2 regions of the Lysinibacillus sp. CNPSo 3705 genome follow, and region 2 is predicted to be linked to the other one. Evidence: riboswitches for the same ligand, from Rfam matches in the RefSeq annotation. Region 2 holds a riboswitch; the other holds the start of a gene.
The links. A riboswitch is a leader RNA that binds a small molecule or an ion and turns the genes downstream of it on or off. The one in region 2 is predicted to bind preQ1.

Region 1: it holds a riboswitch for preQ1, as region 2 does, so the genes downstream of both, PVA17_RS17025 (QueT transporter family protein) here and queC (7-cyano-7-deazaguanine synthase QueC) in region 2, are expected to answer to the same signal.

Annotation. Positions count from the first base shown of each region.
Region 1 is NZ_JAQZSD010000043.1:3,829-20,428, reverse strand. It holds gene PVA17_RS17055 (CoA-acylating methylmalonate-semialdehyde dehydrogenase) at 1-561, shown strand, start outside; gene PVA17_RS17050 (aspartate aminotransferase family protein) at 586-1,938, shown strand; gene PVA17_RS17045 (FtsW/RodA/SpoVE family cell cycle protein) at 2,103-3,272, opposite strand; gene PVA17_RS17040 (methyl-accepting chemotaxis protein) at 3,895-5,568, shown strand; gene PVA17_RS17035 (L-threonine 3-dehydrogenase) at 5,890-6,843, shown strand; gene trpB (tryptophan synthase subunit beta) at 6,979-8,142, opposite strand; T-box leader at 8,202-8,402, opposite strand; gene PVA17_RS17025 (QueT transporter family protein) at 8,486-8,968, opposite strand; PreQ1 riboswitch class I at 8,975-9,019, opposite strand; gene PVA17_RS17020 (DUF1259 domain-containing protein) at 9,296-9,691, opposite strand; gene PVA17_RS17015 (hypothetical protein) at 9,770-10,024, opposite strand; gene PVA17_RS17010 (ABC transporter substrate-binding protein) at 10,601-11,623, shown strand; gene PVA17_RS17005 (ABC transporter permease) at 11,972-13,000, shown strand; gene PVA17_RS17000 (ABC transporter ATP-binding protein) at 12,993-13,787, shown strand; gene PVA17_RS16995 (nuclease-related domain-containing protein) at 13,922-14,887, shown strand; gene ilvA (threonine ammonia-lyase IlvA) at 15,084-16,346, opposite strand; gene PVA17_RS16985 (TerC family protein) at 16,592-16,600, shown strand, end outside.
Region 2 is NZ_JAQZSD010000029.1:2,928-19,527, forward strand. It holds gene PVA17_RS13445 (LysR family transcriptional regulator) at 1-235, shown strand, start outside; gene PVA17_RS13450 (tyrosine recombinase XerC) at 308-1,285, opposite strand; gene PVA17_RS13455 (hypothetical protein) at 1,633-2,046, opposite strand; gene PVA17_RS13460 (circularly permuted type 2 ATP-grasp protein) at 2,205-3,695, shown strand; gene PVA17_RS13465 (alpha-E domain-containing protein) at 3,649-4,614, shown strand; gene PVA17_RS13470 (transglutaminase family protein) at 4,676-5,530, shown strand; gene bioF (8-amino-7-oxononanoate synthase) at 5,654-6,826, opposite strand; gene bioW (6-carboxyhexanoate--CoA ligase) at 6,830-7,561, opposite strand; gene PVA17_RS13485 (hypothetical protein) at 7,542-8,045, opposite strand; gene queE (7-carboxy-7-deazaguanine synthase QueE) at 8,784-9,512, opposite strand; gene queD (6-carboxytetrahydropterin synthase QueD) at 9,505-9,978, opposite strand; gene queC (7-cyano-7-deazaguanine synthase QueC) at 9,982-10,641, opposite strand; PreQ1 riboswitch class I at 10,869-10,915, opposite strand; gene PVA17_RS13505 (leucine-rich repeat domain-containing protein) at 11,060-12,934, opposite strand; gene speE (polyamine aminopropyltransferase) at 14,425-15,279, opposite strand; gene speD (adenosylmethionine decarboxylase) at 15,279-15,713, opposite strand; gene PVA17_RS13520 (aminotransferase class I/II-fold pyridoxal phosphate-dependent enzyme) at 15,710-16,600, opposite strand, start outside.

The DNA.
Region 1 (16,600 bases), on a different contig from region 2:
GAGGTAGACTTTGGCCCAGTTATTACGCAGCAATCAAAAGATACCATTCTTCGATATATCGACGGTGCTATTACAGAAGGAGCTAATCTTGTGACGGATGGTCGAAATCCGAAAATATGTGAAACATCTAAAGGCTTTTATCTTGGTCCGACATTGATAAATAATGTAACGCCAGAAATGACTATTTTTAAAGAGGAGGTTTTTGGCCCTGCACGTATTGTTGTAGGCGTTGAATCCTTACAAGAAGCTATTGATTTAATTAATAATCACGAACTTGGGAATGGTGTCACGATGTTTACGGGTAGCGGCTCGGCAGCGCGCAAATTCCAAGAAGAAATTGAAGTAGGTATGGTAGGCGTTAATGTTCCGATTCCGATTCCAGTTGGCTATCACAACTTTGGAGGATGGAAGCGCTCTAAGTTCGGTGAAGGGCATATGTTTGGGCCAGACCAAGCACGATTCTTTACGAAAGCGAAAACAATTTCTGAACGCTGGCCTGATGAAACAGAGGATACAACAAGTTCATTTGCGTTCCCAAGCAATAACGATGTAAATAAGTGAAAAAACATGAAGGGGTGTATAGATATGGTTCAAGTAAATCTTAAAAGTGATATTTTAAAAAAAGATGAACAATATGTATGGCATTCAATGAAACCCTATAATCCACAAGCAACATATGTAGTAGAAAAATCAAATGGTGCAAGGATTGTTGATACAGATGGCGTTGAATACATCGATGCAATGGCAGGATTGTGGTGTGTAAATGTAGGTTACGGTCGCAAAGAATTAGCAGATGTAGCACATGAGCAAATGATGAAAAATGCATATGCTCCTTTATCGCAGGGACATTTACCTGCAGTTGAACTGGCTGAAAAGATTAATGAAATGCTTGGTGGAGATTATGTTATTTTCTTCTCTAATAGTGGGTCAGAGGCTAACGAAACTGCGTTTAAAATTGCGCGTCAGTATCATCAACAAAAAGGGGAAAGCTCTCGCTATAAAATTGTTTCTCGCTACCGTGCATATCACGGAAGTTCTTTTGGTGCATTGGCTGCGACAGGGCAAGCGGAACGAAAATATAAATATGAACCATTATCTCCTGGCTTTATCCATGTAGCACCACCTGATCAATATCGGGAACATGAAAGTGATACACTTGCCCCAACAGAATTAGCAAGCGTCAAGGCTGTAGATAAGACGATGACGTGGGAGCTAAGTGAAACAGTAGCCGCGATGATTTTAGAGCCAATTATTACAGGTGGGGGAGTCATCATGCCTCCGGAGAACTATTTAAAGGGCATTGAAGAAGTGTGTAAAAAACATGGAGCTTTAATGATTGTAGACGAAGTAATTTGTGGCTTTGGTCGAACAGGTAAGCCATTTGGATTTATGAACTACGGTGTTAAACCTGATATTATTACGATGGCAAAAGGAATTACAAGTGCCTATTTACCATTATCAGCTACAGCGGTAAAACGGGAAATTTATGAGGCATTTACCGAGTCAGATGCATACGGTTATTTCCGCCATGTCAATACATTTGGCGGATCACCAGTCGCATGTGCGGTCGCATTGAAAAATATTGAGATTCTTCAGCAAGAAGCATTATTTGAAAGATCTAGTGAGGTTGGAGCTGCTACTCTGCAAGCACTTCAGCAAGCATTGAATAATCATCCGAATGTTGGGAATGTTCGCGGCAAAGGTTTATTAATTGGCATTGAGTTAGTTTCAGATAAAACGTCGAAGGAGCCTTTACCAATAGATAAAGTAAATGCTGTTATTGCTGCATGTAAGGCGCAGGGTGTTATTATCGGTAAAAATGGTGCCACTGTTGCAGGCTTTAATAACGTATTAACATTATCTCCACCACTTAATATCGTACAAGAGGATCTTGATACAATTATAAAAGTTGTCATTGATAGTATTCATAAAATTTAAATGTAAAGCTGTCTCAAAAGTCGTAGTAACACTTTTGAGACAGCTTTTTGATCTTACAGCATAAGAAAGGCTAGGCGCACTATGAGTATGAATAAAATAACTCCTGCCAGAAATAGTAATAATAAAATTCTCTTTTTTAAAGTATCATTCATACGAGCCTTCACCTACTCTTTTGTTGTTTTAAATATGTAGCCGCTATAAGAATTATAGATAATTAGCACAATGCCCATTAACATGAAATTTGATATGAGGGAACTACCGCCATAACTTAAAAATGGCAAAGTCATACCTGTTACAGGTAAAAGTCCAATTGTCATACCGATATTTTGCGTAATTTGGAAGGCTAATAAACTAGCAATGCCAGCTCCCATCAATGTCATAAATGGGTCCTTTGCTTCTACTGTAATGAGAACAATACGGTAAATAACAAAAAACAGAAGAGTAATGACAAATGCCCCTCCAATGAAGCCGAACTCTTCAGCGATGTTGGCAAAAATGAAATCGGTATGCTTTTCTACGACATAGACATTATTTTTCATGTAACCTTTTCCAGTAAACTGCCCTGTACCAATTGCTGAAAATCCCTGCCTTGTTTGAAAAGATGAGTCAGGATATTCATGTGGTTGCAACCAGCCATAAATTCGAGAAATTTGATGCCCTGATAATTTATTTAAAATTTTATCTGTAAAAAAATCATTAAACTTTACATAAAGAATAACCACTACGCTGAGAATTGATACCGGAATGGCTGTAAAGAGTATAAGTAATTTTTTTTGTATACCTGAAAAGAAAATCATCGGTATAATCATCGACATATAAAGCATGACCATGCCCGTATCTGGTTGCTTGTAAACAGCAAGCGTAGGTGGAAGAGTGATAACAGCGATGATTAAGAGTAGTCGCATATCCGTTAAAAAGGTAGGGCGCTCATATTTCTCTCGATGTGCAACAATAACCTTACTGACTACGATTAAAAACGCGAACTTTAAAAACTCTGACGGCTGAATAGATCCTAAAACTGGGATTTGGTACCAGCGTTTTGCTTCATTTATAGTCCGAGCTATACTTTCTGGTGCAATAAATAAGCCAAATGTTAATAAGACCATCGCCCAATAAAATGGCCAGCCAATCTTTTTTAGTTGCTCGATATCAAGCTTTGCTACTCCAAACATAATTAAAAATCCGATTAGGTAATAAAAAAATTGCTTTGTAATAAACGAGCTTGTATACTGCTCAAACACCGTGCTACTGGAATGAACAAAGAGACAACTAATAATACCGAGCAATGCCAAGCTAATAACTAAACTTTTATCTAATTTATTAAACTGTAACATTCACACACCTCCCTTTTGAGTAATTTTGCCTTAGCGGCCGCTTCGCTTTCGCGCAGAAACAATCGCCGCTGCCGCTCCGCTTTCGCGCAGAAACAATTGCCGCTGCCGCTCCGCTTTCGCGCAGAAACAATTGCCGCTGCCGCTCCGCTTTCGCGCAAAAAACAATTGCCGCTGCCGCTTCGCTTTCGTACTAAAAACACTTAGCAGAAGCTTGATAAACCATACTATTAATAGACAACGATAGGAAATTCAGAAGGTTGCAAGTTAAATGATTATTATGATTATTAAAAGTTATAACCAATTTTGCTATTTTGTTAATTTTACATTTGGAGTGAATTCGTAGGGTTACTAAGATAACGTTTGATTTAGATACGGAAGAAAAGCAGTGGGAGGTTACGGGCAAAGCGAAGCTCTTCATCAGGTAATTTCCGAATCAAACTGGTATGTCCCTAAAGGCATTTATGGGGACTAATATCATGTTACCTCGAGGGGAATATGCGCCGATTATATTAGGAGTAATGGGATTATTTTCACAACATTTCGTGTAATCTTTACAAAAACATAACACTGGCTTTAAATCTTCATACTATCATTATTGGTAAGAGTTGGAGAAGGAGCCGAGATGATGCATTTTTTTCGATACATAATGGTGAAGGACAAGTTACTTATACTGATGATAGTTTGTGTACTATCAAATGTATTGCTAGGTATTTTTAGTGTTGATTATTTACGGAAAATGTCATGGCATGCAAGTGAAAGCTATACTGAAGGACTTGTACCGATCGGATGGTTAAATAAACTAGAGGAATCACAACGACAATTAGATTATTTAGTAGATTCAGCCGGAGCTTATCAAGAAATGACTGTCATTTTAAAAAACGCTGAGCAGCCTTTAGAACATTTAGTAAGTCTAGAAATCGATAAAAAGATGAACCATCAGATGAAGAAATTTAAAACTTTACTAGCACAGCAGGTAGAAATGATCAATAACTATAAACAATTGGGCCAAAAAGAACAGCAACAATTTTATGGTCAGTCTTATTTACCTGTAAGCCAGCAAAGTCATTCATTATTAGAAGAAACTCAAAGCTATTTAGTTCAGCGGGCTAAAGAACAGCAACAGGCATACCAGAAAGATGTGCAATTTGGTTATTGGCTATTAGGGGGAGTATGTTTATTTGTTGTTCTGTTAGTAATCTGTATAGGTTTTGTAGCAACAAAAGCTGTGAATATACCAACGCGTCAATTGAAGTCATTATTAAAGCGTGCGGAGCAGGGAGATTTCACAGCGAATGCCAGTTATGTGGCGCAGGATGAGCTGGGCGAGGTAGTATTGTCTTATAATCAGATGACAACAGAGGTGAAAAGACTACTTCATACAGTATCAAAAAGTGCACATGATGTTGAAGAAATGACTGGGAAACTGCAGGAATCCTCCGAAAAATCGTCTAACACGACGCACAAAATTGCAAAGGATGTACAGTCTATTTCAGATTCAACTGCTGCTTCTACTAAAAAATTAGCTTCGAATACAGCATCTCTAGAGGAAGTGCTAAATAATGTGCAAGTAATATTAGAAAAAGTGCAGGTTGTTGAAAATTTTGCTCATAAAACTGCGAGTGATGCAGAAAGTGGTACGGAAATTGTACAGGCGAATTTAACTCAAATACAGGCCATTAAACGCGCAGTTGAACAATCGAATACAGCCATTTTTAATCTTGTAGAGAGAGCAGCTACAATCGATCAAATGGTTGAAGTAATTGAAAAAATTACTGCGCAAACAAACCTTCTAGCCTTAAATGCATCTATTGAGGCTGCTAGGGCAGGGGAGCATGGTAAAGGATTTGCGGTGGTAGCCAATGAAGTTCGCAAGCTTGCAGAGCAAACCGTTCTTTCAACCCAAACGATTACGTCCATTGTACAAAATATTCATTTAGATTCCAACTATGCTGTGCAAATGATGGAGGGTGTGTTAGTCGCAACTGAAAAGGGAGTGCAGGTTACAGGAGATACGGCAACAAGCTTCGATCATATTTTAGAAAAAGTACATACAATGAAGCCATATATAACGGAAGTATCTACAACTATTCAAGAAATTGCCAACCATACGAAAAAGGTTAGTGAAGACGCGGTAATGTTAACTTCATTTTCTGATACGAATGCAGCATCCACTAAACATGTAGCTACATTAACAGCCGATCAATTAACCGCACAGCAGCAATTCCATGATTATATTAAAGAGCTACATAAGGTATCAAAAGTTTTACAAATAGCCGTAAAGCGTTTCCGTATTTAATAACAACAAAAGGATCTTCTTTGTCAACAAAGGAGGTTCTTTTTTTTGAGTAGTATTAAACAAAATTTATATTGCTTGAATGTACACCTGAGTTGTACATATGTATTTTATATGTTTTTCTAGCACAATATTTTATAGGTCTCATATACTGTTGGTGAAGGATTCTTTGCTCTGTTTTTTAAAATTGAAAATATTGTGGTTGTATTTTTAATATGAACACTTTATAATGAAATTCATCAGAAGTGTTATTAAATCAATGTTTGGTTATATATTATTGTACCCTCGGAGAGTACAATTGTTCACAGGTGGAGGTTTGGAGAAATGGAAAAGATAATGGTTACAGGAGCACTAGGTCAAATAGGTTCTGAGCTTGTAGAAAAACTTCGTGGTATTTATGGAGAGGACAATGTGTTGGCGACAGATATCCGGAAGCTTGAGCATTCTAAAGGTCCATTTGAAGTATTGGACGTGACGGATGGACAAAGAATGCATGATTTAGCGAAAGATTTTGGTGCAGATACAATGATGCATTTAGCGGCGTTATTATCGGCAACAGCAGAAAAAAATCCTTTGCTAGCGTGGAATTTAAATATGGGCGGTTTAATGAATGCGTTGGAGGTTTCGCGTGAATTAAGCTTGCAATTTTTTACGCCGAGCTCAATAGGCGCATTTGGTCCATCGACACCAAAGGATAATACGCCACAGGATACATTACAGCGTCCAACAACAATGTATGGGGTAAATAAAGTTGCTGGTGAGCTGTTATGTGATTATTATTTCAATCGTTTTGGTGTAGATACTCGCGGTGTACGCTTCCCTGGGTTAATTTCATACGTAACTCCTCCTGGAGGCGGTACAACAGACTATGCGGTAGAGATCTTCTATGAGGCGATCGAGCAAGGGAAGTATACATCTTATATTCAAGAAGGTACGTATATGGACATGATGTACATGCCAGATGCATTGCAAGCTATTGTAGATTTAATGGAAGCCGATAGTAGCAAACTAATACATCGCAATGCCTTTAATATCACTGCAATGAGCTTCGAGCCATCTGAAATTGCGGCGGAAATTAACAAGCATTTGCCACATTTTCGTATGAATTATCATGTAGACCCGGTTCGTCAAGCGATTGCAGATAGCTGGCCAAATTCTTTAAATATCGAAGCCGCACAAAAAGAATGGGGCTTTAAAGCACAGTATGATCTAGCAAAAATGACAGTTGATATGCTAGATAAATTAAAAATTAAACTACAGACAAAAGCCTGTTCTTAAATAAAAATTCCTAAAAGTGGACGAAGAATTTAGTTTTCTTCGTCCTTTAGTGTTGGATATCTTTATGAATGCTGGCCGATTCCAGATGTAATTTAAAAGAGCGATTTCCACAAAGGGAAGTCGCTCTTTCGCTTTTTATCTACTTAACATTTGAAATACTTGTTCTACGTCTTTGTCTCCGCGGCCAGAGATATTGATAATAATGCTCTCTTCCGGTGATAATGCTGGCGCAAGTTTTAGTGCATGAGCAACTGCGTGGGAGCTTTCTAGTGCCGGAATAATTCCTTCAACCTTTGACAGCACTTGGAATGCTTCAAGCACTTCTTCATTCGTCACCGTTACATATTCTCCACGACCAATTGTTTTTAAATAGCTATGCTCTGGACCAGCTCCAGGATAATCTAGTCCAGCAGCAATTGAATACGTTGGTAGTGGATTGCAATCTGCATCTTGCAATACTAAACATTTGAAGCCGTGTAATTCACCGGGTGTTCCTTCATTTAATGTAGCTGCCTTATCGGGTTCAATGCCGATGAGGCGAACATTTTCATCTGCAATATATTCTGCAAACGCACCGATCGCATTACTGCCGCCACCGACACAAGCAAGTACTGCTGCTGGTAGCTTGCCTTCTTTTGCTATAATTTGTTCACGACTTTCACGGCTAATGACTGATTGGAAATGCTTGACCATTGAAGGGAATGGGTGAGGTCCTACAGCAGAACCTAGTAAATAAAAAGTCGTCTCATAGTTTTCCACTAAGTCAGCAAATGCTTCATCTACAGCATCCTTTAGTCGCCCTTGACCTTTATCAACAGCTACTACCTTTGCACCAAGAAGCTCCATACGGAAGACATTTAATGCTTGACGCTTTGTATCCTCTAAACCCATATAAATGGTGCAATCCATTCCGAACATTGCACAAGCCGTTGCTGTTGCTACACCATGCTGACCCGCACCTGTTTCGGCAATCACACGATTAGCACCCATGCGCTTTGCTAATAAAATCTGTCCGAGGACGTTATTAATTTTATGTGAACCTGTATGGTTAAGATCTTCACGCTTTAAATAAATTTTTGCGCCGCCTAATTGTTTTGTTAAATTTTCAGCAAAATAAAGTGGAGATTTGCGCCCAATATATTCATGGAAATAATAATCTAGCTCTTTATTAAAGTCTTCATCGTCTTTATATTTTTGGAAGTTTTCATCTAAAATATTTAATACATTTTGAAGTTCAGCAGGAACAAAGCTACCACCAAATTCACCGAAATATCCTTTTTTCTCTACTACTATACTCATCTTCTCTCGACTCCTCTTCTCTAATTTTCCCATAAAAAAAGTCACTACAATCCTTCTGTAAAAAGGACGAGTAACCGTGGTGCCACCTTCATTCGCATATATTGCGCGCTTTCGTACTCCGGTAACGGGGAGTAAATTCGTCCTCACATTTGATGAGACTGCTCCAAAGCCCATTCGCAAGTATGTACTACTGATTTGCACCAACCATCAGCTCTCTTTAAGTACGCCCGCTTGCTACTATTCTTTTTCTTAGCATTTATTGAAAAGAATTGTAAAGTATTTTCAGAATGTTGTCAAGAATAACAAGGAAATAAAAAAAGACGAATCTATTAAGATCCGTCAGTTAAATTAAATTTTTGAAGTTTAAGCGTTTATTCAATGTATACATAATCGGTGCACCGATCGCTAAGACAACAAATTCACCTGTAGCAACAGTTAACCATGTCCAGAAGAATGGTAATTCTAGTGCAATGTTCAATTCAAAAGCAATGATGAACATTGTGCAAGTAAATAATAATGTATTAATGACTAAACGTGCCCAAATATTTTTAACAAATTTACAAATAAGAATGAACAATCCAAGAGTAATCGTCGAATGGGCTACGCCAAAATACAAATCGATAATGCCGTTTGGTGAAAATAGATTGGAGATAAATACACCAATAATGATTCCGAAGGCAAAGCGTGGATTAAACGCAACTAGATGATTAAACATTTCTGATAGACGGAACTGCACCTCTGTAAAGCCAAATGGGGCGACTAACAATGTAATAGCGATGTAAAGAGCTGCAATTATGCCACTCGTTGTTAAAAATTTCACTTTCATATACATTTCTCCTTAGTTTTTTTGCGTGGGATGGTTACGAACCACGTGAAGCAAATGCAATCATATCAATGTTCATGCTTATTTGTAAATAGCAATGAGTAAAAAAAACGCAGAAATTCATAGTGCTAAAGGTAATATTTAGCCCTTGTTCGTTGTGCTCATTAGTGGGGATTAGAATTTGGAATCCATAAGAAGAGGGCTTGTACAGTTGCTTCATTACAGATGGAATGAATGAAACTGAACTATAGCTGAGAAGCAACCGTGAACATTAAAAACGGTCATAGTAAAAAGAACTGTTCTAAGCAGTTCTTTTAACAAGTGTAGTTTTCAGTAGTTTTTTAAAACACTAAATGCTTGAGCAAATTTTTGGGCGAAGATTAATGGGGGCTCTATTGATTGAAAATGAACGTATAAAATTACTGGATCTGAATATATCCAGTGATTATGGACGGCACTAATAATTAAATTATTTTCTGAAAGTACCTTAACAAATGGTGTTAATTCTTCTTGAAGTACTACAACTTCACCTAAGTTAAGTGCATTTCCGTATATATCGAGTGATTCGAACGTTATTCCAGCATGAAGTGCACTACGACTTGGGCGACCTTGAATCGTAACAGTAAGATTTCGATTAAGTTTTACGGAACATACACCATGTTCCATAGAAGCCTTTCCGTTGGCAATCTGAGCAAATTTTGTACACATATCTTGAAAGCTTTGCATTTAGACACCTCTGCTTTTTTAAACTTCTATTCTGAGGATGCCTTGGTGCTAAAGAAGTAGGAGGTCTCTCGTTGGGATTTATTCATCTAAAACATTTTTAATTTCTCCTATTTCAAAAATGATATCGTCAAGTTGTTTTTTGAATTCATCTGTATATTCTAGTTCTCCATCTAAATCTTTTGTATATTCCAAGGCATTTAAGGCAAAATCTAGAGCAAATGCAAATAGACTGTCACAAAGATTAGAGATGATTGAGTCAATATCCTCTATATTTCCATTTTGTTTCTCTTGTGAATAAGAAGGTTGATTTAAATCGGTTTCTTCATTGTTCATGGTATTCCTCCTTTTTGAAAGCAGCATTCGTCTCATTTGCATCATATGCATTAAGTGTAAAAAAGGAGACTGAAATGTGGAGATCAATGTAGTTAGCAACAAAATGTAAACATTAAGGGAGAGTGATTTTATTCAGCCATCCAAGGCATTACTCAAACGCACGTTTACTTCCCGGATATCCCGCTACCCTAAAGTAGTCAGTTAGTAGATATCTTATAGAAGTAATAGTGAATAAATATAATAATTTGACAGCCTGACATTTATTTTGGGGAATATCGGGTTTTTAGGTTTTATACAAATTACTTGAAAAATCAATAGCAGAAAAATAACTTCGCGAAATTTGTCAAAAAAACTTTTGTTATATTAGAAAAAGAAATCAATTTATAGAAATAGTGTAGTTTAGTGGTTTAAAGTGACAAATTAAGCGAAAAAATAAAATATTTTGTGAAGATTAATAGTCAGAACATTCATAATGTTATTGACGAACCTATATAATAACGATAATATAGCGATAAGTTCACACTTTGTTTGGATAAAGTGTGATAAATATTAGAGATAATATTGGGGGGATTATTTGTGAAAAGCAATTTAAGAAAGCTTTCGTTCCTGTTATTTGGATTAGTTTTAATGCTTGCTGCTTGTGGTAACAGTGGATCTAGTTCATCAGACTCGAAAGAGAACGACAAGAATAATGCAAGTGAGAGCAGCAATGCAGATGACAAAACATTTAAAATTGGGATTACTCAAATTGTTGAGCATCCATCTTTAAATGCTGCAACTGAAGGTTTCAAAAAAGCAATTGAAGAATCTGGCTTAAAAGTTGAATACGATCCGCAAATAGCACAAGGAGATAATAGTCTTAATACGACGATTGCAAACAATCTAGTAAGTGCCAACGTAGATTTAATCTTTGCTAACTCTACACCATCAGCACAAGCGGCGGCGACAGCTACTAGTGATATTCCGATTGTCTTCACTTCTGTAACGGATGCTGTTGGCGCACAGCTCATTGAATCTATGGAGAAGCCAGGGAAAAACGTAACAGGAACGATTGATTTACATCCTGAGACTATTTCAAAAACAGTAGCATTCTTAAAGGAACTAGGTGCGAAAAAAGTAGGTATGGTTTACAACGCTGGTGAGCAAAACTCAGTAGCACAAGTAAAAGAAGTGAAAAAAGTTATGGCTGAGCAAGGCCTAACAGTAGTTGAGGCATCTGCGGCAACTTCGGCAGAAGTAAAACAAGCTACTGAATCATTAATTGGTAAAGCAGATGCATTCTATATCATTACTGATAATACAGTAGTTTCGGCTCTTGAGTCTGTCATTGATGTAGCAAACTCTAATAAATTACCACTAGTTGTAGGAGAGCTTGACTCAGTAGCACGTGGTGGCTTAGCTGCATATGGTTTTGAATATTATGACATCGGTTATGAGGCAGGGCAAATGGCTGTGAAGATTCTAAAAGGTGAAGCAACACCTGCTGATATACCAGCGCAATACCCACAAAAATTAAAACTATTAATCAATAAAAAAGTAGCGGATGATTTAGGGATTAAAATTAAGGAGTCTTGGGGTGCAGAGCTGTTAGAAAAGTAATGACGACATGATTATCTTATCGAACGAAGCGGGGGAGAACGAAAACTGCCCCCGCTTTATCTACTTTTTAGAATATTATGAGGAAGGATTAGCGCTATATATAGTTACGAGCGAATAGAGTACATTGCATTAATCCCAATTATGGTGGGGTAATCCTTTCTAGTTTCATCTTATTAGAATACTAAAAATTATGGTTCATATTGAAAGTTGATTGGAGTAGGGCTAGGCGACTCCTTAGGAAGTAGCGATAGAGGAACGCAGGCTTATCGGACGCCCCAGAAATCAATCTCAAGTTATGATGTTGAGCGAAATTATATTTATTAAGAAATTATTAGGAGATGATGAACTATGTTTTTAGCAATATTTGGCGCGATGGAGCAAGGGATCATCTATGCAATTATGGCACTTGGTGTGTATTTAACATTCCGTGTGTTAGATTTTCCAGATTTAACGGTTGATGGAAGCTTTGTAACAGGGGCAGCTACAGCAGCGACAATGATTATGCTTGGCTACCACCCAATCTTAGCAACTTTAGTGGCAATTGTTGCTGGATTTATTGCTGGATGTATGACAGGAATTCTTCACACAAAAGGAAAGATTAATCCTCTATTATCGGGAATTTTAATGATGATTGCTTTGTATTCTATTAACCTACGCATTATGGGATCAACTGCAGAAAATACGATAGGTCGTCCGAATATTCCACTATTAAATTCAGAGACTTTATTTTCAAAGTTTCAAGCGTTTTGGAGTAATTTAGGAATCGATACTGCTTTAAATAACCTATTAAAAGGCCTCGGCGTTCAGCAACTACCTTCAACATGGAGTACGATAATCGTAGTTTTAATCATTACGATTATCATTAAGTTCATTGCAGACTGGTTCTTAAAAACAGAGGTTGGATTGGCTATTCGAGCAACCGGTGATAATAAGCGCATGATTCGTAGCTTCTCGGCGAATACAGATACACTTATAATTTTAGGGCTAGGACTTTCTAATGCACTTGTGGCATTTTCTGGAGCTTTAATCGCTCAATATTCAAAGTTCTCAGATGTCAGTATGGGGATTGGGATGATTGTGATTGGTCTTGCATCTGTTATTATCGGTGAAGCAATTTTCGGTACAAAAACGATTATGCGCACAACTCTCGCTGTCATTGCTGGAGCGATCATTTACCGCATTATTTTAGCATTAGCATTACGAGTAGATTTCCTTGATTCAGGAGATATGAAATTAATAACGGCTATCATTGTTATTATAGCGTTAGTTTTACCACAATTTATCAATAAGGGTAAGGAACGAAAACGAAAGGTGAAGCGTGCAGCAGAGAGAACACACGTAAAGACGGTTGAGCAGGGAGGGAAGCGCCTTGCTTAAATTAAACGGCATTAATAAGATTTTTAATGAAGGTACGCCTGATGAAAAAATTGCACTCGCAGAAATTAATTTGCATTTGAAGCCAGGGGATTTCGTTACAATTATCGGCAGTAATGGTGCTGGTAAATCGACCATGATGAATATGATTTCTGGCGCGCTAACACCAGACTTTGGCACGGTATCAATTGATCAGAATAAGGTTACTACTTTGCCAGAATATAAACGTTCCCACTTTATCGGTCGAGTATTCCAGGATCCGATGGCTGGTACAGCACCAACAATGACGATTGAGGAAAATTTAGCATTAGCTTACTCACGTAATAAGAGTAGAGGCATGCGCTTCGGTGTTGATAAAAAGCGTCGTGAATTTTTCAAGGAATCGTTAGAGATGTTGGGTTTAAATCTTGAAAATCGATTGTCTGCAAAAGTGGGCTTACTTTCGGGAGGGGAGCGTCAAGCTTTGTCACTTTTAATGGCAACATTTACGAAGCCTTCGATTTTATTGCTAGACGAGCATACTGCGGCACTTGACCCATCTCGTGCAGAGTTAATCACACGTATTACGAAATATTTAGTTGAGAAAGACAACTTAACGACATTAATGGTCACGCACAATATGCAACAGGCATTAGATTTAGGAAATCGACTGATTATGATGGATAAAGGTCAAATTATTTTAGAGGTCGGCGAGGATCGGAAGCATGAATTAACCATCCCGGATTTAATGGCAGAGTTCGAACGCATCCGTGGAGAGAAAATGAACTCAGACCGTGCGCTACTAGGATAATAATATAAAACGCTCATACCTAGGTGTGGGCGTTTTTTCGTTGGATGTCGATGTTTTTTAGAAGTTAATAAAAAACTGAAAATTTAGTTAAGTTAAAAGAAGTGCATTATAATCTAACTAAAGGAGGTGAACTTATGTTACTGAAAAAACGGGAAGTTTCATCGAAGCAACGCGTGTTAGAAATGATTGAGAGGCGATTACCGAAATCTCACCCTAAAACTACTTACTATCAAGATATGCTCAATAGAACAAGAGCAGGGTATGCAGGTGAGCAACGAGTAGATCGAGAATGGCAAAGTATTTATTTAGAGCAAACGCATTATTTATTACACGATGTTGCGCTTAAGGATGAAGGTGGATCCATACATCAAATGGATACATTGTTGATGTCGCAGAATTTTATTTTAATAGTGGAAATCAAAAATATCGTTGGGCGTGTAGAATATATGAAAGATAACCATCAATTTATTCGAATTACGTCTGATGGCAGAGTAGATGGCTTTAGAAATCCCTTTGATCAAGTGAAGCGCCATGCTAGGTTTTTGCGTCGGCTATTTCAAATGAGCGGTCATCATATAGCTATTGAATATATAGTCATTTCTGCAAATCCGAATATGATTATGGCGTCGACTTTCTTGTCGCAGCCAATTATTCATGTAAGTGGTTTGGCAGAAAGGATATATAACCTGTTCAAGCAGCATCAACAAGTCTGTCTAAGTGAAAAAGATTTGAGAGAATTATCGGCGCATATTTTAACGAGGCACAAACCAATTCAATGGACCCTAGATATTAAAGTGGGTGAATTGAAGAAAGGTGCACTATGCTCTCATTGTCATTTTGACCATGTTCTACGTTACATCCATGGGAAATGGCATTGTAGCAATTGCCAATCGATTGATAATCAATCGATGCTAATCGCATTACATGATTTTCGATTAATGATAAGCAACAATATTACAAATGCTCAGTTTCGTAATTTTTTTGATATTGACTCAGAGAAGGCGGTTTATTATTTATTGAAAAAGTTAAAATTTGAAGCGATAGGTGAAAAGAAAAATAGAAAATATATAATTCCTGCGAAATTATTAGATGAAATGTAAGCGACGTAAACTATCGGTGCGGTCAGATAGTGTCTCTTGTAAGATAGATGTCGATAAACGTTTGAAAAGTTTCGATAAACAAGATAAAAGTTTCGATAAACCTCAAAAAAGTCTCGATAAATCTCAAAAAAGTTTCGATAAACCTTTTATTCCCGCAAAAAAAGCCACACTCACTTAGCAAGTGTGACTTTCTATATTAGACGAGTAAGCCAAATAGTTGAATGTCGTTGTTTACTTCTTTGTATTTGAAGCCGAATTCATCCATGCGAACGAGTAATCCTTCGAAGTCTTCACGATTGCCAAGTTCGATACCGACTAGGGCAGGACCACTTTCTTTGTTGTTTTTCTTTGTATATTCGAAAGTTGTAATGTCATCATTTGGACCTAGCACACTTGTAAGGAATTGGCGAAGTGCGCCTGCACGTTGTGGGAAACTAACGATGAAGTAGTAAAGTAAGCCTTCGTGAATTAAAGACTTTTCTTTAATCTCCTGCATACGATCGATATCATTATTACCACCACTAATGATGATAACGACTGATTTCCCTTTAATTTCCTCTTTGTAGGAGTCGAGTGCTGCTACTGATAATGCTCCAGCAGGCTCTGCGATAATAGCGTGTTTATTGTAAAGATTTAAAATCGTTGTACATACTTTTCCTTCAGGTACTAGTACGATATCGTCTAAGTAGCGACGACAAACGTCATATGTGTGGTTACCGACACACTTTACCGCAGCACCGTCTACAAATTTGTCAATCCAATCAAGTGCCACTGCACCGCCTTCTGCAAAAGCAGCCTTCATACTGCCCGCCCCGGTAGGCTCAACACCGATAATTTTGCTTTTAGGGGAAAGGTTTTTCACATAGGCAGAAACACCTGACATTAAGCCACCGCCACCAATACTACCAAACACGTAATCAATCGGTTCTTCCATGTCATTCATAATTTCAACAGCGACCGTTCCTTGTCCAGCAATGACATCCAAATCATCAAATGGGTGAATAAAGATTTTATCGTGTTCATCGCAGTAAGCAAATGCGCTTTCTGCAGCATCGTCAAAGGTATCACCTGCTAAAATAATTTCTGCATAATCACGACCAAACATACGCACTTGGTCAATTTTTTGCTTAGGTGTTGTTTGAGGCATAAAAATACTTGCCTGAATTTTCAATTGAGCACAAGCGTAGGCCACACCTTGGGCATGATTACCCGCACTCGCGCAAACGACGCCAACTTTACGAGCCTCTTCTTCAATTTTTTTAATCTTATAATAAGCACCACGAAGTTTAAATGAGCGTACATGCTGTAAATCTTCGCGTTTAAAATAAATAGTAGCTCCATATTTCTCGGATAGATAGTCATTTTTTTGTAGCGGCGTATGCACCACTACGTCTTTTAAGAAATGATGTGCAATCAAGATATTTTCTACCTGCACAGTTCTAGTGTCAGCAGCTTCCATAATATTCATCCTCCGTATACGTATAAAACATTTACCTATGATAGCACATATTATAAGCTTTTTGTTATTAATTTTTAGTAAATTCTAAATTTTCGGTGTCTGTTTTATCTAGGAAACTACAAAATGCAGAATAATTAAATTTTTGCGAGAATTTTTTGTAGAAATAAAGGGTGCACACATTTCCTCATAACAAAAATGGTCAAGCATATAATAGAATACCTTAGGACAAGTAGGAGGGTATGTAATTGGAAATC
Region 2 (16,600 bases):
TATTACGCAGGGAGAAATAATTGAAGTGGGAGATCCAGAAACTTTGTTACAATTTGCCATGATGGGCATGGGAATTACGTTAGTTTCTAAACGTATAGCAAGTCGATACAACATTGAACAATACTTAGAAGTACCATCAACCTTTAGATTCGTTGATTTATATTTAATTACTCGGTTACATCACGAGTTTACGCCAATTGAAAGACAGTTTATTGAGCTAACAAATTCTTATTGATGAAATGGAAGCTAACAATAGAAAAGAGAACCAAAAGCCGACTCCTGCAAGTAAGGATAATCGGCTTTTGTTTTATTCAATGTGAAGTTCTCTAGTTCGAACAATATTGAACGGATTATTTTCGAGTACATGTTGTAGCTCTTCATCTTCAATATGCGTATAGATTTGTGTCGTTGCAACACTTGAATGGCCAAGTATATGCTGGAGACTTCGAATATCTGCCCCTGATTTATACATCATTGTCGCAGATGTATGCCGTAACTTATGTGGTGTCAGGCGTTCTTTTTGAAGTCCTGATTGCTGATTAATTTGTTTAACGATTTTTGCAACGGTTTGCCGAGTGAAGCGAGTTCCCTTTTGTGAGACGAAAAGAGGCTCTTCTCCCCCTCCTTTATATGCTGTCTTTCTACCATTTTCATAGTCTGCAAGTGCCTGGATACAGCTATCATTCAAATATACTGTCCGCTCCTTATTCCCTTTACCAACAACCGTTAAATAGCGACCTTGTATAGATGACCTATTTAGCTGACAAAGCTCTGTCACACGAATCCCTAAATTTAAGAAAAACATCATCATACAATAATTCCTCGGTGAAGCACGATTTGGCTGGATGCCATCGATAAATTGCGTAGCTTCCTCCATGTTCATATAGATAGGCTTTTTCCGTCCTATTTTTGGCGTTTCTAATTCATCTGCCGGATTTTCCTCTAGTAGACGTCGTTTCCCTTTTAGATATTTAAAAAATGATTTTAACGTTGCTACTTTACGCGCTCTCGCAGATGCTGAATTCCCTCGCTGCACCTCGCAATATTCCATAAATAAATATAGATCCTCTAGTGTCATTTCACGAATTTCTTCTATAGAAATACTAGAAATATCGATTTTCGTTAAATCTGATAGTTCATGATCATGCTGAACTGCTATGTAGAATCGGAAGAATAAAGTCAAATCGTATTCATATTCTTTTCTTGTGCGATGAGACTTCCCTTTAATCGTCGTTAAATAAACAAGGAAATCTCTCATTATTTTAGGAAGCTTCGTCATTTCCATAAAATCACCTCCATTTTCTCTATTTTACCACGAAAAAACGTTCCCAAATATAAATTTGGGAACTTTATAATGAAAAAAGTGCTCTTTCTTACAACCCGGAACAAACGTTCTCTCCATGAGCGATAAAAAAGATGATTCTCTTTAGAAAGAAAATCACCTTTTTAAAAGTTTTTATGAAAGTTCCATTTTTTAAGCATAAAGAGCAAAAAAAATGAATATTTAAATCTAGTGAGTTAAATGCTCTGAGACGATTCGAAAAATAAAAAGATGGGTAACTGTACGTGTCGATTCTTCTCACAATACGCATGGTATTATTTGGATTTTTGTCGATTTTGGTATGAAAATCGTTACTTTACAAAAATACTATACGTCCCATCTACTTGTTTGGCTAGAGACCAGTTTGTTGATAGCATATGTTGAAGTTTAGCGATAATATCCTCATCACAAGTTAAATGCTGGATTCCCGTTTCTAATAATTGATAATCCTTGCCTTCTTCTAATTGGAAACGAATATACAATAAGCGCTTAATGCCTGGCAAAGTTACATATTTGATACTGTAGTTTCCGTGCAGAGCATCTATGAAAATTTGCTCCCCTTCTTGGTAAAGTGCCATTGTTTCGGAAAATTCATAGTTTGGTACTTGTTCCTGCCAAACGGATACATCCCCTGTTTGCAATGTGCGTAAAATCTCCTCATCAGTAAACTCTAATTTTGAAAGCTTGTCTAGCTCATACGCTTGCATTAAATTAATGCTTGTCATTTTATTAGCTCCTTTTATATGTATTTATCTTCATAGATGAATACGGATGTGGTGCCTTTTCAATTGGTACCTATTTACTACAATGTCGCCAAGGCGATATTGATTCTTACTAAGTGTAACACGTTTTCTCTACTACTTAAATTCGGAGGGCGATCCATATGATGAAGTTCTATGAATCTGGTATGTTTTTTGATGAGATGTTCGAAGGTAATCAACCGAAGCCTCATTATCGATCTTTCCACCATAAGCTCCATGCTTTTACTAAGGAACAATTAGATGAAAAATATCAGCAAGCACAATCAACATTCCTTAAACAAGGCATTACATTTACCGTATATGGTGCACAAGGTGGAACAGAGCGCACAATGCCCTTTGATTTTATACCTATTATTATTCCTTATAAACAGTGGGCAGTAATAGAAGCTGGTATGAAGCAGCGTGTGAAAGCCTTAAATTGTTTTTTACATGATGTTTACCATGAACAATGCATTTTTGAGGATGGGCTTATTCCGAAACAACTCATTGAAAACAATCGGTATTATTTTAAAGAAATGCTTGGTGTAAAAGTACCTATTGATAATCATATTTTTTTAGCAGGCATAGACTTGATTCGTGATGAACATGGCGTTTACTACGTGTTAGAAGATAATTTACGCAATCCTTCAGGGATATCCTATGTTTTTCAAAATCGATCTGTGATGAAGGAAGTGTATCCTGAATTTTTTTCTAAACATACGATCCAGTCACTCGACAAACAAATGGCCTTTATGAAGAAGGCACTTCTTGCCCATCGTCCACCTTCTATGAACCCAGATAGAGAACCTAAAGCTGTCCTCTTAACAGCAGGTATGTATAATTCGGCCTATTACGATCATGTTTTTTTAGCACAACAGCTCAATATTCAGCTTGTTGAAGGGCGAGATTTAGTTGTCCGAGATAATAAGGTGTACAAGAAGACAATCTACGGTCTAGAGCAAATTGATATTATTTATCGTCGAATTGATGATGATTTCTTAGATCCTGTTGTTTTTCGCGAGGATTCTTTACTTGGCGTTCCTCATATTATGGCTGCTTATAAGGCCGGAAATATTGCTATTTTAAATGCTGTTGGTAATGGTGTAGCTGATGATAAGGCGATGTATGCCTATGTACCGGATATGATTCGCTACTATTTGAAAGAGGAACCTATTTTACGTAATGTGGAGACTTATCATCTAGCTGACGATAGACAGCGAGGGTGGGTTCTTGAGCATATGAGAGAGCTTGTTATAAAAAACGTTAGTGCATCAGGGGGCTATGATATGCTAATTGGTCCGCATGCCAGTGATGAAGAAATGGCTATTTTTAAAGAAAAAATATTGGAAAACCCGATTCAATACATTGCACAACCAACAATTAGCCTGTCTAGAGCACCAGCTTTTCAAGATGGTAGATTTTATCCTTGTCATGTCGATTTGCGTGTTTATGTCATGAAGGGCGAGGATACTTATGTGCTTCCTGGAGGTTTATCGCGTGTCGCATTAAAAGAAGGATCTTTAGTCGTGAACTCTTCCCAGGGCGGAGGAGCTAAAGATACATGGATATTAAAGGAGGAATTGCAATATGCTAAGTCGAGTAGCCGATGCACTATACTGGATGGCACGATATAGTGAACGATCACAAACGAATGCACATATATTACAAGTACAGCTGTTGAATATGTTGGAGCAATCTGGCAAAGAAAATGAATACATCGATCATTGGGAAGCGGTGTTAAATATTTGTGCCTCGAAGGAAGAATACTTGTCCTTTTATGAGTCGATTCGAGTCAATCCACTTATCGAATATCTACTCTTTTCTAATAATAACTGCAACGCCCTCCATGCTACTTTACGTGCAGTTCGAGAAAACGCCCGTACAACCCGCGATAGCATACCCATTGAGCTTTGGGAATTGCAAAATGCCTTTTATTTATCATTACAGCAAGACATGTTGAAACGTGAAAGACCAATTCCACTTATCGTCCTTAACTCTTTTTTACAAAATGTTCGTAAGACTTCTTTGACGGTAACGGGGCTTATCGAAGGCTCGATGGATCGAGATTTACCGTTTTATTTCATGCAAGTTGGGAAATGGTTAGAACGTGTAGAAAAGACGATTCGTATGGCTTTAATTATACTGGAGCAACATAAGGAAATAGCCATCTCTTTAAAAGAAGCGGATGGATCGTTTTTACTCGATTTATCGGAGGCGACGGAGTCTTATTTACGCAAGCATTGCCAAACCAATTTACTCTATGTTATGCAATATTTATTACAGGATAAGCATTTCCCACGTTCAGTGATGTTTTGCTTAAAAAAATTAGAAGAAGCTTTTATCTGTTTAGACAGCGACCCTCTTTCAGCAAGATTTTTAGCGCTTCATACCCCATTAAAGAGTTTATTATTTGCCGTGATGAATGTAGATTTATGGAATATTACGTTAGAGGAAACTATTTTGTTAATGGAGGAAAGATTGTGTCAATGTATTGATTTTGGCAATACATTTTCAACAATTTATCATTTATATGAACCCAGCGTACAACCTTGAAAGGAATCAACAACAGCTCCCTTTCAACAAGCAAGTCAGTAATCCAAAGGAAGCAGACACAATGAAATTTGAAATTCAACATACAAATATTTTTCAATATGAGTCTGAAGTCGATCAAAGCTTAAATACAATCCGCTTAAAACCAAGGGGCGATGAGCGTCAGCGCTTACTATCTTATCGAATTGCCATCACTCCTTCATCTTTAACGCGTGAGCATACAGATATATGGGGCAATACGGTTGGCACATTTTATATACCTGAGCAGCATCAAGAGCTAGAAATTCAAACGACCTCTATTGTCAGCATTCAACGTGCACCATTTATTCATCGCATTCAATATTCACCAGAAATGCAGACAATTTTTCACTCGAAACTGTTTTATGAACATTATTTACCCTATTTAAAGTTTACACATTTTACGTTTATGACAGAAAATCAGTTAGAGGAAGTTTATCATGCAATTGGTCATGCTGAAAATCCTGTATTATTTTCATTAAATTTAATGCAATATTTATACTCGACTTTTGAATACGTTCCAGGTGCAACCGATGTTACGACAACTGCAAGCGAAGCCTTTTCTCTTAAGCGAGGTGTTTGCCAGGATTTCACACATGTCATGCTTGCAGTGCTAAGAGCTAAAGGAATTCCAGCACGCTATGTTAGTGGTTATTTATACGTCGATGAAAACTCTGCCTTGATCGGTGATATTGCAACCCACGCTTGGGTAGAAGTCATGATACCAGGAATCGGCTGGATTGGTCTCGATCCAACTAATAATGTAGAAGTGTTAGAAAATCACATTATTTTATGCATCGGCCGTGATTATTCCGATATAAGCCCTGTTGAAGGCGTTTATTCAGGTGGGAAACATGATTTAACAGTTAAAGTGAGCGTCAAAGCATTGAATCATTTATAAAAACGGTATAAATTAAACCCCTGATTTTCTACGCCAAGCAGAAGAATCAGGGGTTTTAGTAAGATGATTTTAATCTTGAATTTTGCAGTATATCAAAAGAATTTATCTAGGTATCATTTTTGATCATGATACAATACCCATTTCTTTTCCTATTTCCTTAATTTTATTTATGACTACATTGAGTTGCTCCATTGTATGTGTAGCCATCACTGTAATTCGCAACCGGCTTGACCCTTTTGGCACAGTTGGTGGTCGAATCGCTGGAATAAAAACACCTTCATCCATTAATTTCTCAGAAAATCGCATAGCTTCATGGGCATCACCAATAAGAAGAGATATAATTGGCGTTTCCCCTCCTTTAACTACAAAACCTGATTCCACCAATTTCAAACGTAAATACTTAGCATTACTCAGCAATTGTTCCCTTCGTTCGGGTTCATGTTGAATAATGGAAATTCCTTCTCGCGCTGCTTCAATTGCACTTGGAGATAAAGCTGTTTGGAAAATAAAAGATCTAGCGCTATTCAGTAAATAGTTCTTTGCAATGGACGACGTCGCTACAAAGCCACCCTCTGCACCAATCGCTTTACTCAACGTGCCAACTGTCAAATCAATTTCATCTTTCAATCCAAAATAATCGGCAGTACCGCGGCCATCATTTCCTAAAACACCTGTCGCATGTGCATCATCAATCATTATGTAAGCATTGTATTTCTTTGCTAGTGCAACTATTTCGGGAAGTGGAGCGATATCACCATCCATACTAAAGACGCCATCTGTCACAATAAACTTCTTTCCATCTCCATGTGATTTCCTTAGTTTTTGCTCTAAATCTACCATATCCGCATGTTCATAAACAATTGTCTTTGCTGTACTAAGTCGACAACCATCTATTATACTCGCATGATTCCAAGCATCAGAAAAAATTATGTCCCCTGCCTTCATCACACTCGAAATCACACCAATATTCGCTAAATAACCACTGCTGAAAACAATGGCGGCTTCAGTCTTTTTCAAATCCGCAATTTCACATTCAAGCTGTTCATGAATGACGAAATTTCCAGTTGTTAATCTCGAGCCACCTGCCCCTGTACCGTATTTACTAATACCTTCAAATGCTTTCTTTCTCAACCGAAAATCTGTTGCAAGACCTAAATAGTTATTAGATGAAAAAAGCAAAAATTTCTCACCATTCATGATGATCTCGCTCTCATTGCCATTGGAAAACGAACGTAATTTTCTTGTCAATCCTTTCTCTTCTATTAATTGTAGTTCCTGCTGAAACCACTGATCCATTTTTTAATCCCTCCTAATGAGAACCGGTACGCTTTCTAAATAGTTTATAAAAGATGCTAGTTCAACCTCATCTGACACAAAATAAATACGCCCTCCGCTCTCGCAGCCTTCCCTTTTTAACGGTGTAATTCTGACATAACCAATGGCACGATTACTTACATATCCAGTGACGTAATCTGGATCATCAGACCAACATAATTCTGCAATTGTAAACGGAGAATTTGCCACTTTCGTCGCCAGAGCCAACGCTTCACGGACACGCTCATTCAGCTCCCCATTACCGTCTTGCCAATCGATTCGTGATACTCGAACACCCTTCTCCCCCCGATTGTCAAGCCGTAAGCCGGTTTTACTATTTAAAATAATTGCGCCACGGAGGTTTTGATGACTATTAAGTTGGTGAAAAGCAACATTCAATGCATGCTCCGAAACACCTAAGGAGGTTAGTATCTTTCTTGCCTCACTATGGGCCTTTTCAATTGAACCGGCCTCAACTGTGGTAATTTCTAAAGGCGGCAAATACTGTATCTGATTATGTGCAATTTTTTCAACGGTAATTTGTATAAAGTCAGCATCACCACGTGAATGATTACTTGCTTTGTTCAATAACTGCTTTACAATTGGCTCTATCTGAGATTTACTACCTATCCGTTCACCACCAGATATATGCTTTTCCCCTAGTTCAGGGCTTCTCTCTGCCGCACGCATGCGAATGCTATAACACGTTTTTAACATGATTATTACCTGCTACTTTCCTATTTATTGTCTGTAATATTTTCGTTATAGGATAAACACTAACAGCTGTGATTACCATACCTGGAATAGCCAAAACTACTAACGGTAACAATGGAGTTCCTAACGTAAAAGCCAAACCAAATCTAGCAATCGTTGTGCCAATTGGGCCTGCCAAAACAAGTACCGGAATTGAAGTCCCAAATAATACAATAAGTAGGCCTACAGTCAATCGAAAAATGAAGGAAATCTCCACATTTAAGATCGAGTGTATACCTAGTAAAAATAAGATTAAACTTGCAATGATCCCCGCTAGAAAATACCGCTTAAATCCAAATACCGCTGCAATCGCAACGGCAATAGGTGCTGATAATTGAAAGTCAGACCCAGGAAAACCTGTTGGAATTTTAAACATGCCTGTAACGATAATAAGACAAGCTAGCAATGAAATCTGCGCAAGATCATATGTAGAAAACTTTCGAATCATTTTATTCCTCCATCTTACTTTTTAAATACTTGATGTCATTGCCTCCTATTCTCTCGATTTGAGTTAACCTTCATTAATATTAAGTTAACACAAATAAAGATAGGAAAGTAGATAAATTGGTAGGAATTTTTATTATTTGTGAAAATGAGGTTTTGTTAATGATCACTAGGAGGTTACAAAATGAAGTTCGTGTATCTCAAACTAGATACTTTTTTCAGATTCCGTATGTAATTGTCAAAATAATAATGTACATTTTTGCTCGTCTAAACATGTACACTTTCGCTGATTAACTACGTTTCTTTACAAGTGTGTGAATAATTACAACTTGACACGGAGCCTCTACTCGCATGATTCGCTAGGCTAGAACCCAGCTACATCAATGGCTAGCCGATGCTATTATGCTCGCCACTCCTGTAAAGTTGTAATATACAAAGGGAGTCAAAAATGTAATTGGTTAAACAAGCATTTTTGTACATATTTATTTCAACCTTTATATCCGCATCGGCATGTGAACACCTGCACTTGGCTAGTTACTACTGCTGTCTTCACGATTCAACTATTTACTCTATAGCTTATATACATGTTGGAACGTACAAAAAAAGTATAGGCCAAATTAACCTATACTCTCACACCTTCCCAAGTTATAATCTTTTCCCTTTCGATTTGAAGGTTTTTACAACACGTATTTGATGGAAGTCAAATAAATAATGATAACATCATACAATTTCGACACACTATTTATACACCTCTTTTATTCCCCCAAACGAGGGTATGCAACTGTGGTAGTACTTTGACATCTCTGAATTCCTCATCGTTTATCACTCTATCAATCAGCGCATGATAGTTATCCAACAAATGGAGTATCAATTGAGAATTATCAGTCGTTGTGAGATCATCATTACCGACTTGGAGATAAAAGGGAATCATTGGATATCGTTGGTGAATTTGTTTAGCATATTCGTAATCTCCTTGATTAAAAACGACTACTTTGAGAGATATATGATGATTACTGTTGCGATTTTTAAGCTTTTCGAACATATTAGAGAGCATCGAATAGTCTGTGGTCATTCCAGAGCTAGGTGGCTTAGGTGAGATTGTCAGTTCATCAATCTCATACATCCATTTTTGCCATCTACTTCCCTGTGTTTCCACCCCGACCTTAATGTCGTTTTCTTTTAAAATCGCAATAAGTTCTTCCAAATTTTGATGGAGTGCAGGATTGCCGCCTGATATCGTGACAAATGAAAAACCACTGCCTCCAAGGCGTTTCAACTCAGACCAAATCTCTTCTGCTGTCATTTGGACGATAAGATGCTTTCCGCTACCATCCCACGTAAATGATGAATCACACCAAGAACAGGAATAATCACAGCCTGCAGTTCTCACAAACATAGTCTTCTGGCCAACGACCATTCCCTCGCCTTGAATCGTCGGTCCAAAAATCTCGATAACAGGTACCTTACTCAACTTCCATCCACTCCCGTCTAGCTTCGGCATAGCTTGTCGGAGTTTCATATAGTCTGATAAACTCTACACGCGCACCGTTATATCTTTGTTCATCAAGCAAGGCCTCAGTCAATTTTTCGTAAATCCAAACAACAATGTTCTCTGCCGTCGTATTCATGGGTGGCAGCGTTTCATTTAAATAACGGTGATCCAAATGAATTTCTATTTTTTGTTTCCATATTGCTTTTATATCGCCAAAATCAATCACCAAACCGCGTTCATCTGTGTATCCACTCAGTCCTAATACTACGCGATACGTATGACCGTGCAGGTTTTTACATTTCCCCTCATAATTGTGTAAATGATGAGCCGCATCGAAAGTAAATTCTTTGCTTATGAGTACACGCTTTGCATGATAGTTCAATTGATTTCTTTGAATATCTTCATCTATTTTTTGGAGTTTATCGACGATTATAAATTCTGACATGCCTTAAGACTCCTTCCTGAAGCTCAAATACTCATCAAGCCCTTTATTTCGCAGTTTACATGCCGGGCATTCACCACAGCCATCTGCTATTACACCATTATAGCAAGTCAGCGTTCTTTCCCGAATAAATTCAAGTGCCCCAAACTGATCAGCTAGCTCCCATGTCTGTGCCTTATTCAGCCACATCAACGGTGTATCAATCACAAAGGAATCATCCATCGATAAATTTAACGTTACATTCAAGGATTTAATAAAAACATCTCGACAATCCGGATATCCGCTAAAATCCGTTTCACAAACGCCAGTGACAATATGCTTAGCTCCTACTTGACTCGCTAAAACGCCCGCAAATGAAAGAAAGAGAAGATTTCGACCAGGTACAAAGGTCGAGGGAAGCTCACCATTTTCTCCGTCATCTACTTTTATGTCTTGTCGTGTCAACGCATTCGGAGCAAGCTGATTCAGGAGTGACATATCTAGAATGTGATGCTTAACTCCGAGCTCCCGAGCTATCTCGTTCGCACATTCAATTTCAAGACGATGCCTTTGACCATAATCAAAAGTAACAGCCTCAACTTCTTCAAAACGTTCTTTTGCCCAGAACAAACAAGTTGTACTGTCCTGACCTCCACTAAATACAACAATTGCTTTTTCCTGCTTCATCTAGAAAAACTCCCTTATATCGATTTTTTTAACGAATATTGTGTGCCTTAGTATCAAAAAGTTCAATTCAATTACGGCTTCGGTAACTTCGGTAAAACATAAAAAAACCTCCTTGTAAAATGTTTCCCAACACTTTTCAAGAGAGGCATTACCAATCATTCTATTAAAACATAAGTAAAAACATAAAAAAAAAGCCACGTCCAATATGGACATGGCATTATTGTCATGTTTCCATAGTTTTTTATAGAGGGTATTTGCTATGAACCTCTCCCGATCTAGTCCGGGCATTCTTTTCAATATAATACAAAAAATAGTATGAAACGTCAATTGTATTTTTCTTCTCTGGAAAAACCACTGTTATATAGTACACTAATCACTTTGCTGAGATTTAATTCATTCACAATATAGTCATATTACCTCAATAAATCATAATTCCATTGTCTAGAACAGATTTATTTTGCACCTGATTTCCTAAAATATATAGTTTTTTTAAATTAGGCAAATTCACTAATGGCTCTACATTCGAAATGGCGTTATTTTCCAAGTGAAGCACCTCAATTTGGTGCCATTTTTCCATAAAACTCAATGATTGTAGTGAACTATCTTGGATAGTGAATGAATGCAGAGCTGTAAGGCCAACAAAGTAAGGCATTACCTGATCAACTTCATGTACCCAATCACCATTATCTATTCGGAAGGATACATTATTCAAAGTTAAATGTTCCAATTTGTTGTTGCTAAATGAATTTTGACTATTAAATTGGAACTTACACTCATAACAATTTAACGTTTTTACATGCTGTAAATTGAATAACTCACTCGTCTCTTCATAAAAAGTGGTCTCTTTTAAATTTATTGTTTGCAGATTAGGTAGACGATTTAAAGAACGGATCCCTATAAAATCGCCAGACTCCATTGCTGTAAGTTGTTCTAGCTGTGGGTATTTCAATAATTCAGCTCCATTCAAATACGACTGTCCCCCACTTATATCAACAGTTAAATCTTTTAAAGCAGGTGCCTCTAACTTGGGTAAGAAAGTATTTTTTAATTCCGCTTTTGTTAAATGGGGTGCTACAATCGGTGCTATTTGGCCACTATAACCAGTTATCGATAAATCGGTCAGTGAAGTCAGGCTGCTCACGATATCAAGCAATTCTAATTTATAAAGAGAAGCTAAACGCAACTTTGTCAATGAAGACTTATTTCTAAGACGTTCTACATTCGTAATATCTATATTTTCAAGATCAAGCGTTTGTAAATTAGGCATGTTTTGTATAAAATCAAGCGTTTTTAAGTTTTTTACTGCTGTAAGTTTCAAATTTTGTAATTGATTCAGTGAATAGAACGAGCTAAAATCTGTTGCTTCACTATAATCTATTGCTAACGACTCTAAATCAGTTAATAACGACAACCACTTCAAATCGTTGGCAAATTTTATAGACAATGATTTTAACGGCAGTTTATTCAGCAGTGGGAAATCTGTAACCTCCTCGGTGTGATACGAAATTTCAAGTGATTGAAGATTAGGAAATTGTAATAGTAAAGCAAGTTCATCATTACTTCGAATTTGAATAGAGAGCTCTACAACATTGGACTTATCGCTAAAATAGTCAGCAATTTTACTAAATGATTCATTAAAGCGGCCTGTATAACTTTTTAATCCTTCCAGATGTCGGAAGCTTACATTTTCACTTTGTGATATTTCATAATCCCCCATCAGATTCAATACCGTCAAACCTGTAAAGGCTTCAAAATCTTTTTGTTCAATTTTTTGTGTATTTAATAGCTTATCCATAATAATATAGGTAGAAATTTTGGCTTGCTTATTTGTAAACGGATCGTCAAGACTGTAATCAAAATGCCATTGATCTTCAGAATAGTATGCCTTCAAATAACGGATACTTGCGATTTCTTCTTTAGACGGCATTGCTTCACCTTTATCAAAAATATCTTTTAAAAAGAATAAAAGAACTTCGCTTTCTGGCATTTTCCGAATAGGTATTTCCTTATGTTTATCAAATTCTGTTTGATTGCCACTCAAAAGAAAATAGCCAAGAAATGCACAAAGGAAGACAATCGGTATTATTAAAAGCGCTTTTAAATTCGTTTTTGGACGTGTATCTTTATGCGCAGAAGTTGTACCATAATAATTATTAATCGTCTGATCAACATAATAAACTTTATTTTCTTTCAACATTATTTCAGTTTCACAATAAGGACATTTGAATGATTGTCCCTCTCTATATTCAATTTTTCCATTACAATTCGGACAATTTAATTTAATGAATTCCACTGGCAATCCCCTCTCCAGCTCTACTTTTAATTAAGCTTAGTTGTCCGAAAAATAATTGTCAATATACCCATTAAATGTTTCATCACCAAAAGTTGTGGATGACTACTTTTGTTAAAACGTCTACTATGTAAATAGTTGACCTTCGTTCCGACTGGGCGACTCCTCGGGGATTAGCAATAGAGGAACGAAGGCTAAAAGCATCACATCCTGTGATAACGCCTTCGTGACCAACATCGTGTTGGCCCGAGACCCAAATGCTCTTATCTGTGCGAAAGCGAAGCGACAGCAACAAATGCTCTTATCTGTGCGAAAGCGAAGCGACAGCAACAAAGCGCCCAGTCGGAACGGAAATCAACCACACATTTTGGTAATAATCCTATTAAATACTAATTATCTTCTACCTTAAGACCTACAAAAAAGTCGCCCATAAGGCTAACAGGTTCTGTTTTCTAGTACAAACTTAAAAAAACATTATAAAGTTTAACAATTTTCATACGATTTGGTATCCAAATCACATTAATAAAGCTACATTATAGAAATTTCTATAACGATGCGAATACTTAATCTTCTTTTCGCTCGAATTAGTTAATGTGATAATTTAAATGGAAGGAACTATTCAACTTACTGGGCAGGTTAGCGGAAGAAGGAATTTATCTATTTGAGTAGAATATACTAACTATTAAAGCTAACAAAAAATGTTAATGTGAAAGAACTTTAATGTTGCCACAATTTAATAGCTCCTTCTATAACTTTCACATTTACGTACTCTATTGATAAAAAGAGAGGTAAAAGATGAATGATAAGACGAAAAGAATTTTATTTTTTTCAGCAGGTACATTAACCTTATCCACATTATACTTATTCACATCAGGGCATTTTAAATTCTTTATACCCTTCTTGTTTATTACTGTTACAACTTTAGTATTATTTTTACTAAATGAAATTAAAAAAACTTAACGCAAAGGAAAAACAAATATGAAAGAAGTGGTAAACCTAGAGTATTGTTTTCTATTATGGTTCGAAAAAAGAACTTAATATGAGTAAATTGGAGGGTAATTTATATTGATGATAGAATGGCCTCGAAGGAAAATTATTCTGATAAAATTAGATACTTGAATATACAAGGAATTTTACTTTGAGAGAAACTCCCAGATTTAAGTCGAAGTGATTTGAATTATTTACCAAATTAGCAGTTCAAACACGATTGGTTCTCTTTTTTCACATATTACAGCGATTGAGTTTGTTCATCAGATATTTTCATTAAAAAATCAAACTTAAATGAGTACTTGGAGTTGGACAAAAAAGGTACTGCATTTGCAGTACCTTTTAATATGCTAATTAATTGTCTTTTTACCCTGCGATTTTGCTTTTTGTACTTAAAACAGAACCCATAAGGCGAATTTTTTTGTTTATTCACTTTTTTATACAATAAGTTTAAGCTTCTGGTTTATATTCCTCTTACGTAAGAGTAAGCTTTTACGTTTAAAGGTTTATTCATCGCGATCAAGTGCTTCTTTCACAAATGTAGGAAGTGCGAATGCACCAACGTGTAAATCTGTATTATAATATTTCGTTTTTAGAGTAAATTTGTCCCAAGCATCTACTTGAATATCTTTAATTGGATGTAATGCTTTTGAAGCAAATCCGAATAGCCAGTGTCCTGATGGATACGTTGGCATATGGAATTGATATACGCTTGCGATTGGGAAAATACCTTTAATTTTTTTATGTGCTTTACGCATGTTTTCTGCATACTCCGTGAAGTATGGTGATTCGTGTTGGTTAATTAAAATTCCTTTTTCATTTAATACACGGTAGCATTCTTTATAAAAAGCTGTTGTAAATAAACCTTCACCGACAGAAATTGGATCAGTAGAATCTACTAATATTAAATCGAATGATTGATCCGCTGCGTTTTGAACGTAAGCTAAGCCATCATCGAAAATTAATTTCATACGAGGATCCTCTTCGACACCAGCAGCTGTAATTGGAAGGTATTTTTGGCTTAAACGGAATACTAACTCATCGATTTCAACCATAACTACTTTTTCTACTGATTCGTATCGTAGTACTTCACGAGCAGTACCACCATCACCACCACCAATAATTAATACCTTTTTTATATCTGGGTTAGTCGCGAATGCTGGGTGTGTAATCATATCGTGATAAACGAACTCATCTTTTTCATTAACCATCATCAAACCGTCTAACGTGAAGAAAGTACCAAACTCTTCACTTTTATAAAAATCGATTTTTTGGAACGGAGATTGTTCACTATGAATCTCTTCGTTGTATCCGATTGAAAATTTACAGTTATCGCTCCATTGTTCTGTATACCATTTCATTAAATCACGTCCTCTAATACTTCTTGTTTCACTAAAATTGTATCAATTTCTTGTTCTGCAAATTGGCGAATTTTATCTGCCATTCCACGTGGTACTTCAAATGATTCTGTCTTTTTCGCTTGCAGTTTTTGTTCTAAATATTCTGCTGCCTTCCAAGGACTTACTGAGTCGCCACAAGTATAAACATCTACAGAGGCAAATCCGTATTCTGGCCAAGTATGAATCGTTAAATGGGATTCAGCAATAATTACTGCACCCGAAACACCATATGGGTTGAAATGATGGAAGCAAGATTCTACAATTGTTGCCCCAGAATAGTCAGCAGCTTCATTCATAAACTGCTCAATTAATGCATTTTGCTCAATAATTTCACTTGGGCAACCATAAAATTCAATTAATACGTGTCTTCCTAATGTTGATAATTCAATGCTCATTTATTTGTCTCCCTTACGACTGTAATATAGTTTTCTTCTTTCGTTTCGAACAGAACATTCCCAAAATTAAGAAAATAGAAGTTATATAATTCTACTACTTCCTCTGATATAACTTCACCAGGGATAATTAGTGGTATTCCCGGTGGATAAATCATTAATGAATCTGCACTAATTCTACCTACCGCATCATAAATTAACATTGTTTCTGTTTCAGCATTACACGCCTGTTGCGGTGTCATGGCTAATTTATTAATGTGATTCGCTGTCACATAAGCTGACTGAATCGCATCTTTTTTTGCATGATTAAGTTCAATATCTTTTAATGCATGTACTAATTTACCGATTGTTTCATTCGTATCAACATGACTAATGACTGCCATTATGACATATCCTTCAGCAAGTTCTATTTGAATGCCGTACTGTTGTTTCAATATTGTGTAAACTTCGAAACCAGTTAAACCGAGATCGTTCACACGAATAACAAGTTTCGTCCAATCATAGGATTGATTAAAATTTTGTTGTACATAGTCAGCTTTTAGCACTTCATAGCGTGAATTATGTTCAATTTCTTCAATTGCCGTATCAACAATTGACTTTAATTGGCTATAACGTTGTTGTCCATACACCGCTAATTCTCTTCGTGCTACATCTAAAGAACTCATTAATAAATAATTTGCACTCGTCGTTTGCAGCATATTTAATACTTTTTGCAAATGCTTCGAATCGATTCGTTTTTCTTGTAGCAATAGAAGCGAACTTTGTGTTAATGAACCCCCTGTTTTATGCATACTGACCGTTACTGCATCGGCACCAGCACTAATGGCATCGTTTGCATCAGGTAAAAATGTTAAATGCGCTCCGTGTGCACTATCAACAATAACTGTTAC